One region of the Bradyrhizobium sp. MV1.5 genome, then DNA from elsewhere that is predicted to be linked to it. Evidence: riboswitches for the same ligand, from Rfam matches in the RefSeq annotation. Region 1 holds a riboswitch; each other region holds the start of a gene.
What was found. Region 1 has a riboswitch for cobalamin ahead of metE (5-methyltetrahydropteroyltriglutamate--homocysteine S-methyltransferase). Riboswitches for the same ligand answer to the same signal wherever they lie in the genome.

Region 1 (5,954 bases):
TCTTCGATCCGCGGCTATCGGCGAGCGGAATCATTAGCTGCAATACGTGCCACAATCTCGGCACCGGCGGAGTCGATGCCGGTCCGACCTCCGTTGGTCACGGCTGGAAGGTCGGCCTGCGCCGGGCCCCAACTGTCTACAACGCAGTGTTCAATGCGGCGCAATTTTGGGACGGACGCGCCGCGGACCTCAAGGCGCAAGCCACCGGCCCTGTGCAGGCGAGTGCCGAAATGAATGCGTCTCCAGATCATGTGCTCGGTATCTTGAACTCAATGCCCAGCTACGTCGTCTTGTTCAAGAACGCTTTTCCGAACGAAGCGAGACCGGTCACCTTTGAAAATTTTGCGAAGGCGATCGAGGCTTTTGAAGCGACTCTCATTACACCTGCGGCTCCATTCGATCAGTATCTGGAGGGCAATACACGTGCTCTCGATGATCAGCAGAAGTCAGGGTTGGCACTGTTTATGGCGAAGGGATGCTCCTCTTGCCACAATGGAATCAATCTCGGTGGACAGGCCTACTTCCCGTTCGGGGTGATGAAAAAGCCGGACGCAAGCGTGCTTCCGGACGCCGATAAGGGCCGATTCGCGGTTACCAGGGCGGCTGGCGACGAATATGTCTTCCGCGCGGCGCCATTGCGGAACGTCGCGTTGCGAGCCCCTTACTTCCATTCGGGCCAGGTTTGGAGCCTGAAGCAAGCTGTTGCCCTAATGAGTGACATCCAGCTCGGCGCCAAGCTTAGCGATGGGGAGGAAAACGACATCGTCGCATTTCTGAATTCGCTGACCGGTCGGCTGCCTAGGATCGAATATCCGGTACTACCAACGCGTACCAACACGACACCAAAGCCTTCAATAGACAGATAGCCTTAGCAGCACCGGCGTCATTCCCTGATGAAGAGCAACAGAGGCGACGCAAGAAACCGGCCTCCCCGCAATGACGTCTAAATGAATGATGCTGTGCTGTCACTCATCACCACGCATACATAAAAATGCCCGGCCTCGAGGGGAGGCCGGGCAGAAGTCACGCAGGAGCAACGCTGCTTTCCGCATCGCACCAGCTTTCGTCGGTAGGGAGGACTACCGGCGACCGATTTACGGCGAGGGCACTCGCCGTCAAAACAAGAAGCGGATATCGCTCCGCGCAACTTAGCGAGCCGCTTGCTTTCCGCTTCTGTCGGAAAGTTCAAGACTTGCCACCACTTGCCAGCTGTCCGGTTGGCAAGGGGAGCCTTGATGGAGCTGGGATCCATCACGCAGGCGGTTTGGCCGCCGTGTCCTGAAACTCAAGCGTCAGTTTGCCGTCACGCGGGAGCATTTGGCAACGCGCCCAACGCCAGCAAATCTTCCCGAAGCCCGCGCCAACGCGCCAATTACGTATGAAATTCCGGAAGGGCGGTAAAATAGATTGTTGTGATGGGACGCATCCACGCGATGGATAAATGAAGCGATAGGACCGTGGTTCGCGTCGAGCGTAAGTGACTTGGAATATGTCACCGGTAAGGCCGGCATGCTGTCGTCCGTCGGATTCGAGCTTGTCGCCGGCTGTGTGGGATCACCTCCGCCGAAGCAGACCGGCAGTCGCAAGCGCTGGAAGCTTTGGGAGTTCGCAAGATATCGCGACCTCCCAACGCGCGTGGATCTTATTCACAAATACGTTGGCGACACGCTGCGTACGATCATGCCTCACCCCGCAACTCGCGTGCGGCGGCCACCATATTGACGAGCGCGGGACGCACCTCTTCCCACCTTCGAGTTTTCAGTCCGCAGTCGGGATTGATCCAGAGCTGCCGATCGGAAACCCGCTGCCGCGCCAACACAATCAGCTGCTTGATCTCGGCTGCTGCGGGAATGCGCGGTGAATGAATGTCATAGACGCCCGGCCCAATTTCATTAGGATAATTGTAGCTCTTGAAAGCGTCGAGCAATTCCATTTTGGAGCGCGACGCCTCGATTGAAATGACGTCGGCATCCATTGCTGCGATCGCATCGATGATTTCGTTAAACTCGGAATAGCACATGTGCGTATGGATCTGAGTTCCGTCAGCGACAGCGGAGGAGCAAACACGGAAACTGTCCACTGCCCAATCGAGATAGTCCTTCCACTGCGATTTGCGCAGTGGCAATCCCTCCCGCAACGCAGCCTCGTCGATCTGGATCATGGTCGCTCCAGCCGCCTCAAGGTCGATGACCTCGTCTCGGATCGCGAGAGCGATCTGTCGGCATGTCTCGCTCCGCGGGATGTCGTCACGGACAAACGACCAGTTCAGGATCGTCACCGGTCCGGTCAGCATAGCCTTGACGGGTTTTTTGGTCAGAGACTGCGCATGTCGCCACCATTTAACGGTCATGGGCTTCGGGCGGGAGACATCTCCAAACAGGATAGGAGGACGAACGCACCGCGAGCCATAAGACTGAACCCAGCCGTGCTTGGTGAATGCGAAACCCAACAGCTGCTCGCCAAAGTATTGAACCATGTCATTGCGCTCGAACTCACCGTGTACGAGCACGTCCAGGCCGATATCTTCCTGCCAATGCACGGTATGGGCTGTCTCCGCTTTCAGAAGCTGCTCGTACTGCGTGTCATTCAGCGCTCCCCGCGCATGAGCTGCACGCGCATTGCGGACGTCCGCCGTTTGCGGGAAGGATCCGATGGTTGTGGTTGGAAACATCGGCAATGCGAAGGCGACGCGTTGGACGTCGGCGCGCTGGGTGAACGCACTGCGACGGCGACGCATGCTATCGTCGATCGCGGCCATTCGTCCGGCGACGTTCGCACTGTGGATCTTCGGCGATGTTTCGCGGGTGACGGATGCATCCTCTGAGAGCGTGAGTTCATCGGCCACGTCGGCAGCATGGCCAGCCAGCGCTTTGCCCAAAATCGAAAGCTCCTTGATCTTCTGCACTGAGAACGCCAACCACGTCTTCAGATTGGGATCGAGATCGATCTCTAGTTCAATATCGGTCGGAACATGAAGCAGCGAGCAGGAGGGGGCAATCTGAACACGGTCCCTGCCCAGTTTTTTGACCATAGGAGCAAGTTGGTCGAGTAGCGCCGGCAGATTAGAGCGCCACACGTTGCGACCATCAACGACACCGAGCGAGACCACTAGATCTCTACCTGCTCTGGCGACAATCGCGTCCAACTGGTAAGGTGCACGAACCAGGTCGACATGAACCCCGGCAACGGGCAAGGCCAATACTGTTTCAAGATTGTCGCCGACAGCCCCGAAGTATGTGGCCAGCATGATTTTAAGCGCCGGCACGGCCTTAGCGAAATGAGCATAGGCCCGGCGGACAGCGGCCCGAGATGCTTCGTCGACGTCCATCACTAGGCATGGCTCGTCGAGCTGAACCCATTCAGCGCCGCGCGAGGCTAGTTCGCGGAGAACATCGACATAGACGGGGAGGAGTCGATCAAGCAGCGACAGCGGATTGAATGCGGGATTTACGCTTTTGCCGAGCTTCAGGAAAGTGACTGGGCCCACTAGGACGGGCCGCGTCTGATAACCGAGGCTTCTTGCCTCCTCATATTCCTCGATCGGCTTCCGAGAGGCATACTTAAAGATCTGATCCTGGTGAAATTCCGGCACCATGTAGTGGTAGTTCGTATCGAACCACTTCGTCATCTCCTGTGCGGCTACGCCGGGCCCATGCTGAGCGTGACCACCGTCTTGAGCGCCACGCGCCATGGTGAAGTAGGTTTTGAGCGACACAGGACCTTCGTTCCAGCCGTAAATGTCGGGAATCGCGCCGACCATTAGGCTGGTATCGAGCACATGGTCGTAGAGCGAGAAGTCATTCGAAGGAATGACGGTCGCACCGCGGGATTTTTGCCGTGCCCAATTAGCGGCACGAAGTCCACTCCCCGCCTCGAGGAGCTCGGCTTCGCTAGATTTTCCCGCCCAGTAGCTCTCGAGCGCGAATTTGAGTTCGCGTCGTGGGCCGATGCGTGACGTCCCCAGTGTGGCAACGGGAAGCGAAAGGATTGACATAGCTTAGACCCCATGTTGGGGCAAAGGCCATGGCGGACGCAGACAGCGAACATCGCGTGAGCGACAACTGCTTGGCGCACACCGGGACGCCCCGCCCGTGGACGATATCTTGTCGAGGCAGGTCTCCTGGCTCACGGGTCGTCGCTGCTGTCCGGCCTTCCCGAAGCCGCATGGCTTCAGTGACTTCGTTGGACAGCGGCTCGCCGCTTACAGTTGCGGGGGCAGCGCCGGCATTGCACCGGCTTCCCTCTTAGCTCCGGATCAAACGAAATCCGGAGACCGCGACGGCTTGGATTATGCGCACGAGGATCGATGCGTCAACCTACCGATTCTCGCTGCGACATTGCCCAAGCGATTACGAGCGCACTAGGCAGGTAAGACGGTCTTGCTCGCGGCCTAGTGAACACGCCCGGATCTGTGGAGGCTCCGCTTTTGAAATGCATTCGCTCCCCGCTCGCGTAACGGTTGAGCTCCACCACCGGAACGAACCCGGGCGGCTTTCGGTATCTGTGTGATCGCGAGGAGGCGACCTTTTCCGTCAGCAGCTTTTCGAACCTGCGCGTCAGGAAGGTGCGATCATCCTCGGCCGGCATCCGTTTGGTCACAGCCCACGAGGCTCCCTAGACATTTCGAAAGCCGGATTGCTCCAGGACCGAACGGATGATCAGGTCGGCTCCTTGGTGTTCGGCGGGCCCGCGACCAGGCACGAGGTCGTCCGCCTCCGTGAGGTTGGCCAAGATGATCCTTCTCGGTGCACTAGGTGTTCACGTGCTCAGCGACTTTTGCGCCGGCTTCGATGCGTCCGTGGCCGCTCGACGCCGGGTCTGCCTCGCCTCGACTCGCCACCAGCGACGATAGGCCGTAACGCGGCCACTGAGCATCGAGGGCCTTGTCCTTGTTCGTGACAAATTCGACGGTGTCCTCCGACAGAGCCCTTTGAGGGGTTCCTCGGCGTCGCTCAGCGTCTTAAGCTCATAACGATGTTAATCGACCTCGATGCGCCCCATGCGGTCGTGGTCTCCTCAAGGTCCCACATCTACAACTTCGTTCGCGAAATCGAGCGATGAGGCCTTTTGGTCGCGGGCTGCCTATCCTGTCTTGGACGGGACACAGGTGTCAGGGACCGGACAGACCACCGCGCATTGCGGCGTGTCGCAATGGCCCTCGCACTCCGTACATTTTTTGGCATCGATAACGTAAATGTCACGCTTCAGACTGATCGCCGCGTTGGGACACTCGAACTCACATGCGCCACAAACGGTGCATTGCGAAGCGACGATCTTGTAAGCCATGCCTTCCGACTCCTTAGGCGAGCGATGCCATGGGCGATCCCTTTCAAATGCCGTGCCAAACGCAGACGCGCTCAATGTTGGGCAATTTGCCCAATTCGGCTGTCCCGGGTCTGAGACCATGTTGCGTCTGCGACAGCAACAGGTCGCTTCAATTTCAGGCTATGAGCCATCGGGCCCTCTTGCGAGAGTCAGTCGCGCCTTGAAGCTGGAAGCGTCCGTCGGTTTGTTTGGCACGTCAGCGCGGGGGCAAGCGAGGCTGACGCTTCCTCCACCGGCGGCGACAAAACCCGCGAACGGACGCAGGTCTACGTCGGATCTCGGCAAACCTCCGGTCACACACCCCGACTGGAGGTTTGTGCAAGCCTCGCTCATGGCTGCAACGCTAGCTGCGCGGAGGACTCGCTGGAGGCTTGCCAAAACGGGCTTGTGGTATAACAAGCTTCGGAGGGAAATGAAGTGGCGGCGGGACGAGCGACACTGGCCTTGCAGACCGACTGAATTGCACTCAGCCTCATGCCTGGTGCCGAGTAGGCATGGCGGTGCTCGCGAGCGTCGCTTGGCCGCACTCAGCCACTCGCAACTATTTTGGACGAGCTGGAGCAGGGTTGAAAGATGACTGTGCAAATTGCTTCAGTGGCATGGCTTTTCCGAACAGATGGCCCTGCGCA
Region 2 (5,954 bases), on a different contig from region 1:
CGCGAGGCGGCGGTGGCGCGGCAGGCGCAACTGACGAAACCGACCGGCGCGCTCGGCCGGCTCGAGCAGCTCGCGATCGAGCTTGCGGGCCTGCAAGCAACGGAGCAACCGCGCGCGGCGCGGGTGCCGATCATCATCTTCGCCGGCGATCACGGCATCGTCGCGCAGGGCGTTTCGGCCTATCCGCAAGAAGTGACCATCGCGATGCTGGCGAATTTTGCCTCCGGCGGCGCTGCGATTTCGGTGCTCGCGCGTGAGCTGGGCTCCAGCCTGGAGGTCGTCGACACCGGCACGCTGGCGCAGGAGGAGATGGCTGGGATCGTGACCGACAAGCCGCGCAGCGGCACGCGCGATTTCAGCGTCGAAGCTGCGCTCAGCCCCACAGAGCTGGCATTTGCGTTCGAAGCCGGACGACGTGCGGTGACGCGCGCGCAGGCCGGGCAGCCCGATCTTCTGATCTTCGGCGAGATGGGCATCGGCAACACCACGACATCGGCGGCGATTGCGGCGAGCTTGCTCGGCGTGAGCGCGGAAGAGATCGCGGGCAGCGGCACCGGCATCGACGCGGCCGGCCGTGTGCACAAGGCGCGGGTGATCGACGCTGCGATCGCACGCCATGGCATTGCGGGCGCTTCGCCCGAAAAGATCCTGTGCGCCGTCGGCGGCCTCGAGATCGCGGCCATCTGCGGTGCAGTTATCGCAGCAGCGCAGCGCCACATCCCCGTGTTGATCGACGGCTTCATCGTGTCGGTCGCGGCGCTGGCGGCGGCGCGGCTCAACCCGTCGTGCCAGCCGTTCCTGCTGGCCTCGCATCAGTCCGCCGAGCAGGGGCATCGGCTGGTGCTTCGCGCGCTCAACGTGCAACCGCTGATCAGCCTCGATCTCAGGCTCGGCGAAGGATCGGGCGCGGCCATCGCGCTGCCGCTGGTGCGGTCGGCCTGTGCGCTCCACAACGGCATGGCGACCTTTGCGCAGGCCAATGTGCCTGATCGTCCGGCCTGATCAAATCATCGGTTGATTGACGCAGACGACGCGCCAGCCGGTCGCGAGCCGGTCGATCCGCGTCAGCGACAGCGGATCGATCACAAAGCGCAGCGCCGCTTGTGGCGTCAGATCCAGCGCGATGCACAGCGCCGCGCGGATCGTGCCGGAATGCACGACGAGCGTTGCGGCCCCGGCGCCGATCTTCGACAGACCCAGCCGGACCCGCGCGACTTGATCCTCAAAGCTTTCGCCGCCCGGCGGCCGTCCGCGCGCCGGATCGCTCCAGAACCGTGCATAGGCCTCGCCACCGGTCGCGGCGAGCTCGTCATGCCGACGGCCGGTCCACTCGCCAAAGTCTTGCTCGCTGAATTCGTCCACCTGCAGCGGCTCGCGCCCCAGCGCGCGAGCCGTCTCGACCGTGCGCCGCGAAGGGCTCGCATAGCTCGCGGCGTCCCGCGGCAGGCGCTGCCGCAGCGCCTCCAGCTGCGCGCGAGCGCCGAGATCGGCCGGCGCGTCGGCTGCATGGATCGTCCCCGTGACGCCATCGACGGGCGCGTGCCGTATCAGCCAGAGGAAGGTCTCGCCTTCCATGCTTATCTCCAAGGAAACTGGTCGTTGTGGCGATAACGCCGCAACTGGCACATTGACTCTGTCTGGATCGTAATCCTAGATGCTCGCGACGGTTTCCCCGAGAGGGGATGAAAAGGGAATGCGGTGCGGGGACGTTGTCCCCAATGCCGTGGCTGCCCCCGCAACTGTAAGCGGCGAATCTTGCGTCACGTGCCACTGGGTGTCTCGGTCCCGGGAAGGCGATGCAAGGTACTGACCCGCGAGCCAGGAGACCTGCCGTCAGCCGTGGTCACACGCGAAGATGTCGGTCGGGGAGTACAGACATTCGGCTTCATCGGAAGGCTTATGAGCCGGAAGATGGGACCTTGGTTCGCTGTGACGTGCCACTGACGTCATACCGAGGTCCAAGACCGTGTCTCCCGTTCGCATTGTACGACCGCGCGCGCTCCTGCTCGCATCCGCGGCGCTCACATCTTTTGTCGCCATCGACATGCCAGCGGCCTTGGCGCAGCAGGCCCGCGAGCCACTGCCGCCCGTCGAGGTCTCGGCGCCACAATCCCGTAGGCAGGCCAGCCCGGCCGCACGAGACGTGCAGGGCCCACGCCGCGCAGCGGCGCGCAGGCCAGCGCCCGCATCTGTCACGCCGAAGCCTATCGTGCCGACCGCGGTTGCGCAGACGCCGCTCAATACCAATGCCGTCGCCGAGAGCGCCTCGCGCCTCGGCCTGACCGTGCGCGAAACGCCCGCGACCGTGGAAGTGATCTCGGCCGCAACCATGCGCGAGCAGGGCTATCGCACCGTGTCCGACGTCGCCCAGGGAGCAGTCGGCGTCACAGCCGGCGACAATCCGGCTGAACCCTCGGCTTTCTCGATGCGCGGCTTCACCAACAGCCAGATCAACACACTCTACAACGGCATCAAGATCGGTCCGCAGAACATGACCTCGCGGATCACCGACACGGCCAATCTGGAGGCTGTCGAATTCCTGAAGGGGCCGGCATCGCTGATGTCGGGCGAGGGCGCCGCCGGCGGCGCGATCAACTTCGTCACCAAGCAGCCGCACACCGGTCCGATCCGCAATGAGGCGGATTTCTCCTGGGACTCGCTCAATTCGTTCCGGGCGCATTACGGCTCGGGCGGCAGCACCAATGTGCAGGGGCTGGACTATCGCTTCGACGTCAGCCGTTCCTCGCTCAACGGCTTTGCCGACGACACCAACACCAAGACGCTCGACGTGTCGGGCCAGCTCAATTACCGCATCTCCGACAGTCTCAAGGTCTGGGGCGCGATCGAGTACCGCGAGGACCGCTCGAAGGCCTATTGGGGCGCGCCGCTGGTGCCGATTGCCTTCAGTGGCTCGCATGCGACGACGGGGATCGTGTCCGGCAATTACATCTCGAACTACAACAAAACCAATCTCGGTGCGGTCACGATCGATGACCGCACCTTCAACACCAACTACAACGTTCTCGACAATCGCAACGTCGCACAGGAGGTCTGGCTGCGCGGCGGTTTCGAGCTGAAGCTGGCGCCCGACCTGACGCTGAAAAGCCAGGCCTATGGTTACGGCGCAGAGCGCACGTGGTTCAACAATGAGATCGAGGCGTTCAATTCCGGTACGAACCTGGTGGACCGTGAGCGCTTCTATGTCGCGCACAGCCAACGCCTGGTCGGCAACATCACCGACCTGATCTGGGATGCGAATATCGCCGGCTTTGACAACCGCTTGGTCACGACGCTGTCCTCGAGCTATCTTGATTTCGTGAGGCCGGGCGCCGCAAATTTCCCCGGCGATTCCGTTCCACTGGTCGATCCGCCCCGCGGCTACTACGGCCTGCTCACTATTCAGCAGCAGACCGCGCGCATCGACAATGAGGCGCTGTCATTCGAGGACCGGCTGAAGCTCACGCGCAGCTTTGCACTGGTTGGTGGCCTGCGTGTCGAGCATATTGGGCTCGACCGCAATTCGACCGACAAGTTCGGTCTGGAGAAGGCGAACTTCCCGTTCTCGCAATCGTGGGCCCCGACCACCGGCCGTATCGGCTATACGTGGGAAGCCGTTCCGGGCCTGACCTTCTTCAGCCAATATGCGACCGGCGCCGACATCGCAGCCAACAACATCTTCCTGCTCAATCCGACCGATCCGCTCAACCTGACCACCGCGCGCACCTATGAGACCGGCGTCAAGCATCTGTTCTGGGACAACCGGGCGGAGTGGTCGTTCTCGGCCTACGACATCCTGCGCAAGAACGTCTATGCCGCGGCCGGCGGCATGCAGCTCAATCTTGCCGGACGGCAGGAATCGAAGGGCGTCGAGCTTGCCGCGTCCGTGCGTCCGATCGAGCCTCTGCGTCTCTGGGGCAACATCGCCTATGTCGATGCGCGCTACGCCGACTACGATTTTGTCGGCGGCTCGTTCGCCGGCAACACGCCGCCGAACGTGCCGCGCGTCGTCGCCAATGCCGGCGCGTCGTACCGTTTCTTCACGCCCTGGGCGGTCGAGCTCGGCATCACCGGCCGCCATGTCGGCGACCGCTACAACACCGATGCCAACACCGTGACGCTGAAGGCCTACACCGTGGCCGATGTCTACGCCTTCGTCGACATCCCCAAGACCGTGTTCAACGCGGTCGACCAGGCCCGCCTGACCTTCCGGGTGCGCAACATCGCCGACAAGCGTTACGCGATCTGGGGCGATCCGTTCTATCCCGACCAGATCCTGCTGGGCGCGCCTAGGACCTATGAAATTTCGGCCGCGTTCAAGTGGTAGGACGCTGATCGATGATGCGCGCGATCGTCCTGCTGCATCGATGGCTCGGGATCGCGTTCTGCCTGCTGTTCGCGATGTGGTTCGCGACGGGGATCGTGATGCACTTCGTTCCGTTTCCCTCCCTGACGGAATCTGAACGCTTTGCCGGGCTCGTGCCGCTGGCTAGCGCTGAGACCAGGATTGCGGTCGCCGATGCCGTTGCCGCGAGCGGCATCGCGGATGCGACGCGCGTTCGCCTGATCCAGCGCAGCAACGGACCGGTCTATGTCGTCGCGGGGCCGTCGCGCGCGGGCGCAGTCCGCGCCTCCGATGGGGCCGATGCGTCGGTCTCGTCTTCCGAGGTCGCGCTGGCCATCGCGCGAGACCACGCACGCAGCCGTGGGCTGGATGCCGCGCAAGCCGCGATCGTCGCGCGCGCGGACTATGACCAATGGAGCGTGCCAAACGGCTTTGACCGCCATCGGCCCCTGTTTCGAGTTGCCCTGGGCGACGCCGCCGCAACGGAGGTCTATGTCTCCTCGCTCACCGGCGAGATCGTTCTGGATACGACGCGCAGCGAGCGGACCTGGAATCTCGTCGGCAGCGTGCTGCACTGGATCTATCCGACAGTCCTGCGAAGTAATTGGTCGCTGTGGGATCGCGTGGTCTGGACCTTGTCGCTGCTGGCCCTGATCGCAGCATTGTTGGGCGCTGTGCTCGGCCTCGCGCGGATCAAACCTCGATGCGGTCTGATCGGCTCGCCCTATCGTGGCTGGCATGCGCTGCATCATCTCATCGGCCTCGCGGCGATGGTGTTTGTGCTGACCTGGATTTTCAGTGGCTGGCTCTCGATGGATCACGGGCGGCTGTTCTCGCGTGGGCAATTGACCTCGGCTGAATCCAGCGTGATGAACGCTTCACCGAATTGGACGGCTGCCCCATCGCTCGATCGGCAGCCTGTGTCGCCGTCGGCCCGTGAGATCGAATGGTTTGCCTTCAACGGCAATCTCTATCGGCGGGATCGCACCGCTCTTGCCGCTCAGACCTTGATTAAGGCAGGGGATGCGCCCCGCGATGGGGCGACGGGATCTCTGGATGTGCAGGAGGTCGAGAGGCCGACCGCGCGTCTCGCGGCCGGCTGCGGCGTACCGTCCGTACTTGCCGACAACGACAACTATCCCGCGCAGTCCACCGTTCCGGGTGCCCCGGTCTACCGCTCGTACTGCGGCGACCTCTGGTTCGACATCGACGGCGCCGACGGCAATTTGCTGCAAAGGCTGGATTCGTCGCGGCGGGTCTATCGCTGGCTCTACGGCGCGCTGCACACGCTGGATTTTCCCGCCCTCGTCGCGCGCCCGTTGCTGCGCGACGGTTTGGTCGTCGGGCTCTGCGCCCTCGGCTTTCTGTTCTCCATCACGGGCATTGCCATCGGCTGGCGCCGCCTCGTCGCGAGGCGTTGAGCGGGCAAAACCACCGCTTACTGATCGTACAATAAAGAGAGGCTGAGCCGACTGGCATGCATAGCTCATAAGCAATCGCATGGCCCGGAGCGCCGGTCGATCGCCTGCAAATTAGACAGTATTTGCGCCGCGCGTGGATTGCAGTGCAACGGATGTGGCTTTTCGCCCTGGAAAACTCGTGTGCGCTGCAC
Region 3 (5,954 bases), on a different contig from region 1:
GCCGCAGCTCGCGCCGCCCGGCCGCGCGCGCATCCTCGCGCCGACCTACAACGAATATGCCGGGGTCCTCTCGGGGGCGGGCTGGGAAGTCCAGGAGGTCGGGGAACTCGACGCGCTGGCGGGCGCGGATCTCGCCATTGTCGTCAATCCCAACAATCCTGATGGCCGATGCTACGCACCAAAGGATTTGCTGGCGCTGCTGCCGCGCGTCGGCCGTCTCGTCGTCGACGAGAGTTTTGCCGATGTGGCCCCGCAGCTATCGCTTGCATCCGAGGACCGGCCGGGGCTGCTGATCCTGCGCTCCTTCGGGAAGTTTTACGGCCTTGCCGGCCTGCGGCTCGGCTTCGCGCTCGGCAATTCGTCCGACATCGCCAGGCTCGCATCGATGTCGGGGCCTTGGCCGGTCTCGGGAGCGGCGATCGCGATCGGCTGCCGCGCTCTGCGTGACGATGCCTGGGCCGAGGCCACGTCCGCGCGGCTCGTGCGAGACTGCGTTCGCCTCGACGGCTTGGTGCAGTCGCAAGGTTTGACGGTCATTGGCGGGACGCAGCTGTTTCGTCTTTACGGGACGCCTGACGCGCTTGCCGCACAGGAGCAGCTGGCGCGTCGCCACATCTGGTCGCGCGTGTTCGCGCGGGAGCCGACATGGCTGCGCCTCGGGCTTCCGGGCGGCGAATCCGAATGGACGCGCCTGGCCGAGGCGCTAGCGCGCTAGCGCGAGCAGGCCGTCGACGTCGAGATGTTGCTCGATGTGATCGGCGAGCGCATCGAGCGCGCTCTCGACCCTGGCGTGATAGGGCTCCTCGCCGGCGGGAATGTCGAGCTTCGCCAAAAAGGCCTTACGGAAATCATCCGACGTGAACAGGCCGTGCAGATAGCTGCCTTGCACGCGTCCGTCGCGCGAGATCGCGCCTTCCGGTTCGCCGTTCAGCCTTGCGAATGGCCGCGCGCGATCCGGCCCATCGGTGCGCCCGATGTGGATTTCATAAGCCTCGATCGGCTGATCCGTCGCGGCATGCACGGCCGCGACACGCGTCAGCGTCTTCTGCGGGCTCATCACCGTTGCCACATCCAGAAGCCCGAGGCCATCTGTGTCGCCCGCGGGGCCCTCGATCCCATCGGGATCCGTGACGCTGCGCCCGAGCATCTGATAGCCGCCGCAGAGGCCGAGCACATGGCCGCCTCTGCGGTGATGCGCCAGGAGATCGATGTCCCAGCCCTGCGCGCGCAGGAAGGCGAGGTCGCCGCGGGTGGATTTCGATCCGGGGATGATGACGAGCCTGACGTCGCCGGGAATTGCTTCGCCCGGCCGCACCATCACGAGATCGACGCCGGGCTCGAGCTTCAGAGGATCGAGATCGTCGAAATTGGCGATTCGCGACAGCGCGAGACAGGCGATCTTGCATTGGCCCGGCTTGCGCGCATCGCTCAGGCCCAGCGCATCCTCGGCCGGCAGTTCGCCGGCGCGCGCGAACCAGGGCAGCACGCCGAGGCCGCGCCATGCGGTCTTTTCTTCGATCAGTCTGTAGCCGTCGTCGAACAATGTGGGATCGCCGCGGAACTTGTTGATGATAAAACCCCGGATCATCGCGGCATCATCCGGGTCGATCACCGTCTTGATGCCGACGAGTTGCGCGATGACCCCGCCGCGGTCGATGTCGCCGACCAGCACGACCGGCACATCGGCCTTGCGCGCAAAGCCCATGTTGGCGATGTCGGCCTTGCGCAGGTTCACCTCGGCCGGACTGCCGGCGCCCTCCACCAGCACGAGATCGGCGCGCGCTTTCAGCCGCTCAAAACTCTCCAGCACCGCGCCCATCAATGACGGCTTCATCGCCGCATATTCACGCGCACGCGCGGTCGCGAGGCGCTTCCCTTGCACGATCACCTGCGCGCCGACATCGGTCTCGGGCTTGAGCAGCACCGGGTTCATGTCGGTGTGCGGCTCGACGCGAGCGGCCAGCGCCTGGAGTGCCTGGGCGCGGCCGATCTCGCCGCCGTCGACGGTGACGGCCGCGTTGTTCGACATGTTCTGCGGCTTGAACGGGAGCACGCGCAGGCCGCGTCGCACAAAGGCGCGCGCGAGGCCGGCAACGATGAGCGACTTGCCCACGTCCGAGCCGGCCCCCTGGATCATCAATGCGCGCGCCATCGCGAGTTTCTTAGAACTCGACGCCGGCTTGCGCCTTGATGCCGGAGCGGAAGGGATGCTTGACCAGCGTCATCTCGGTGACGAGATCGGCGATCTCGATCAGCTCGTCCTTGGCGTTGCGTCCGGTGAGCACGACATGCGTCATCGGCGGCTTCGAGGTCACCAGGAAATCGACGACCTCGGCGATGTCGAGATAATCGTAGCGCAGCGCGATGTTGATCTCGTCGAGCACGACCATGCGGAGATTCTGGTCGAGGATCAGCTCCTTGGCCTTCTCCCAGCCGGTGCGCGCGGCGGCGATGTCGCGAGCGCGGTCCTGCGTCTCCCAGGTAAAACCCTCGCCCATGGCGTGGAATTGGCAGAGGTCGCCGAAATGGCCGGTGAGCATGCGGCGCTCGCCGGTATCCCAGGCGCCCTTGATGAACTGCACGACCGCGCAGGGGAAGCCATGGGCGACGCAGCGGACGATCATGCCGAAGGCCGAGGACGACTTGCCCTTGCCGGCGCCGGTGTGGACGATGATGAGGCCTTTTTCGCCGCTCTTGGTCGCCATGATCTTGTCGCGGGCGACCTTCTTCTTCGCCATTTTCGAGGCGTGGCGGGCGTCGGTTTCGTCGGCCGTCTGGGTATCCGGTTCTGACGTCATCGGACGGGGTCCTTCGGCTTGACAAGAGGCGGTCGGGGGCAAATGGTGACCCGGCGTTGGTTCCTGTCCTACGACAGGCGAAGAGGGAATGCGATAGGGTCCGAATCGGCAAGATTTGGTTCCAAAATGCAGCCGCCCCCGCGACCGTGACCGGAGAGATGCCCGAAGCCACTGATCCCCTACGGGATCGGGAAGGCGGGGATCGAAGGGGAAACCCTGCTCCGGAAGCCGGGAGACCTGCCAGCGCGGACGATTTTGGACCGGCGGACGGGGTGTTCCGCGACGGGGAAACGGGCCTTCGCAAGAGCGGTTCGTGGGCCTCATCGCTTCCCGCTGTTTATTCTGGAAGAAGCGATGACCGTCACACTTCATGTCTGCATCACCTGCCGCGCCGGCCAGACGCTTGGCGAGGGCGAGACGACGCCCGGCAAGCGCCTGCACGGTGCGATCCTCGAAGCCGGTGTGCCTGACGGCGTCAGCGTGGTTCCCGTCGAATGCCTCTCGGCTTGCAACCAGGGTTGCTCGGTCGCGCTCAGCGCGCCCGGCCGCTGGTCCTATGTCTATGGCCGTCTGTCGGATGCGAATGCGAGCGACGTGGTCGCGGGCGCCGCGGCCTATGTGGCCGCGCCCGACGGCCTCGTGCCCTGGCGCAGCCGCCCGGAGATCTTCCGCAAGCAATCGCTTGCCCGCATTCCCCCCATTCCCCCCTTGGCCGTCGTGCCGGAGGCCGCCAAATGAATTCGCTCGCAAAAGTCCCGGTCACGGTCGTCACAGGCTTTCTCGGCTCCGGCAAGACCACGCTGATCCAGCATCTGCTTGCCAACGCCAACGGGAAGAAGCTGGCGGTGCTCGTCAACGAGTTCGGCAGCGAGGGCGTCGATGGCGAGATTCTGAAATCCTGCGCCGATGCGAATTGTCCGGAAGAGAACATCATCGAACTTGCTAATGGCTGCATCTGCTGCACTGTTGCCGACGATTTCATTCCGACCATGGAGAAGCTGCTGTCGCGGTCGGTGCGGCCCGATCACATTCTGATCGAGACCTCGGGCCTGGCGCTGCCCAAGCCGCTGCTGAAGGCATTCGACTGGCCGGAGATCCGTTCGCGCATCACGGTCGATGGCGTGATCGCGCTGGCCGACGCCGAAGCTGTCGCCGCCGGCCGTTTCGCGCCCGATCCTGACGCCGTCGAGGCGCAGCGCGCGGCGGACGGCAATCTCGACCATGAGACGCCGCTGTCGGAAGTGTTCGAGGACCAGATTGCCTGCGCCGACATCGTGCTGCTGACCAAGGCCGATCTTGCGGGCGCGGCAGGCCTCGAAGCGGCCAAGGCGGCGATCACCGCCGAGATGCCGCGCCGCGTGCCGATGCTGGCGATCACCGACGGTGCGATCGACGCCCGCCTCATCCTCGGCCTCGGCGCTGCCGCCGAGAACGATCTCGCCGCGCGCCCTTCGCATCACGACGGCGAGGAGGATCACGAGCACGACGATTTTGCGTCCGTCGTGATCGATCTTCCTGAGGCCACCGATATCGACGCGCTGGTTGCGTCCGTTCAGCGTCTGGCGCGCGAGCAGAATGTGCTGCGCGTCAAGGGTTACATCGCGGTGGAAGGCAAGCCGATGCGCCTCTTGCTGCAAGCGGTCGGCGAGCGCGTGCGACACCAGTTCGACAAGCCCTGGGGCATGGGTGCGAGGCAGTCAAAGCTCGTCGTGATCGGCGAGCACGGAAACATTGATGAAGCCGCGATCAAGGCGGGACTCGGTATCTGATGCACGTCGTCTTCCGCGAGAGCCGCGGTCTCGAGGAGACTGCGACACCAAGGGACATCGGCCAGGACCCGGCCGATCTCGTGGTGCTCTCGTATTCGGATTCCGATCTGGCGGCGTTCGCGGCCGGCTGGCGCCGGGGCCGCGACAGCCTGCCGTCGCTACGCCTCGTCAATCTCGCCGAACTCCGTCATCCGCTCTCGGTCGACACCTATATCGAGCGCACGCTTGCGCAGGCGCGCGGCATCCTCGTGCGTCTGATCGGCGGGGAATCCTACTGGCCGTATGGGCTCGCGGCGCTGCAGCAACTGGTGAAGGAGCGCGGCATCGTGCTGGCCGTGTTGCCGGCCGACGGCCGCGACGACACGCGACTGGATGCATATTCGACCCTGCCGGTCTCGACATTGCGGCGGCTCAAGGTGCTCTGCGACACCGGCGGCCCTGTCGCGGCGCAAGCCGCGATCGCTCAGCTTGCGTTGGCCTCGGGCCTCTATGCGGGACCTGTTATCGGCGAGATGACCGTGCCCGAGATGGGCTTTTACGATCCGGCGCGCGGTGTCATTGCCGCGCCGGCGTCGGGTGAGGGCAGGCCGCGCGCGCTCGTGGCCTTCTATCGCTCCTATCTCACCGCCGCAGACACAGGCCCGATCGATGCCCTGATCGCGGCGCTGCGCGAGAAGGGGTACGACGCGCATGGTGTGTTCGTCACCTCGCTGAAGGCTCCAGGCGTTGCGGATTGGTTGCGCGGGTATCTCGCGCAAAATCCTCCGGCCGCGATCGTCAATGCGACGGCGTTCTCGGCGATGGGAGACGACGGCACGACGCCGTTCGATGTCGCGTCCTGCCCGGTGTTCCAGGTCGCGCTCTCCACGGCGCGGCGCGAGGATTGGGCGAGCTCGCTCCGCGGCCTGTCGCCTGGCGACCTCGCGATGCATGTGGTGCTGCCCGAGGTCGACGGCCGCCTGTTTGCGGGCGTGGTGAGCTTTAAGTCGGCAGCGACGCGCGATCCCGATTTGCAATTTTCGCATCTGGCGCACAGGCCGGACGATGAGCGCGTGAAGGCCGTCGCCGCGCGCGTTGCGGCCTGGCGGCGCCTTGCGGAGACGCCGGCTGCTGAAAAGCGGTTGGCACTCGTGCTCTCCAACTATCCGGGCCGCCCGCATCAGATCGCGCATGCGGTTGGTCTCGATGCGCTGGCGTCGGTCGAGGCTTTGGTGTCCGACCTCGCGGAGGCCGGCTTCGATGTCGCGCCGGTCCACGGACTCGGCGAGACGTTGCTCAAGCAGACCTTGAACTGGAGCGTTGCCGATTACCGCGCGGCACTCTCGCGCCTTCCGAAAGTCTTGCAGGATGATCTCGCGCAAGCCTGGGGCGCGCCGGAGACCGATCC

Region 2: another riboswitch for cobalamin. It lies ahead of AC0L2J_RS06575 (TonB-dependent receptor); the one in region 1 lies ahead of metE (5-methyltetrahydropteroyltriglutamate--homocysteine S-methyltransferase).
Region 3: another riboswitch for cobalamin. It lies ahead of AC0L2J_RS06660 (DUF1636 family protein); the one in region 1 lies ahead of metE (5-methyltetrahydropteroyltriglutamate--homocysteine S-methyltransferase).

The regions. Positions count from the first base shown of each region.
Region 1 is NZ_JBVVPL010000011.1:55,869-61,822, forward strand. It holds gene AC0L2J_RS13310 (cytochrome-c peroxidase) at 1-866, shown strand, start outside; gene metE (5-methyltetrahydropteroyltriglutamate--homocysteine S-methyltransferase) at 1,679-3,994, opposite strand; cobalamin riboswitch at 4,094-4,293, opposite strand; gene AC0L2J_RS13320 (4Fe-4S binding protein) at 5,083-5,286, opposite strand; gene AC0L2J_RS13325 (EAL domain-containing response regulator) at 5,867-5,954, opposite strand, start outside.
Region 2 is NZ_JBVVPL010000005.1:42,840-48,793, reverse strand. It holds gene cobT (nicotinate-nucleotide--dimethylbenzimidazole phosphoribosyltransferase) at 1-1,002, shown strand, start outside; gene AC0L2J_RS06580 (histidine phosphatase family protein) at 1,003-1,575, opposite strand; cobalamin riboswitch at 1,648-1,849, shown strand; gene AC0L2J_RS06575 (TonB-dependent receptor) at 1,967-4,324, shown strand; gene AC0L2J_RS06570 (PepSY domain-containing protein) at 4,336-5,763, shown strand.
Region 3 is NZ_JBVVPL010000005.1:60,835-66,788, reverse strand. It holds gene cobD (threonine-phosphate decarboxylase CobD) at 1-715, shown strand, start outside; gene AC0L2J_RS06670 (cobyric acid synthase) at 704-2,152, opposite strand; gene cobO (cob(I)yrinic acid a,c-diamide adenosyltransferase) at 2,163-2,798, opposite strand; cobalamin riboswitch at 2,839-3,057, shown strand; gene AC0L2J_RS06660 (DUF1636 family protein) at 3,153-3,536, shown strand; gene cobW (cobalamin biosynthesis protein CobW) at 3,533-4,567, shown strand; gene cobN (cobaltochelatase subunit CobN) at 4,567-5,954, shown strand, end outside.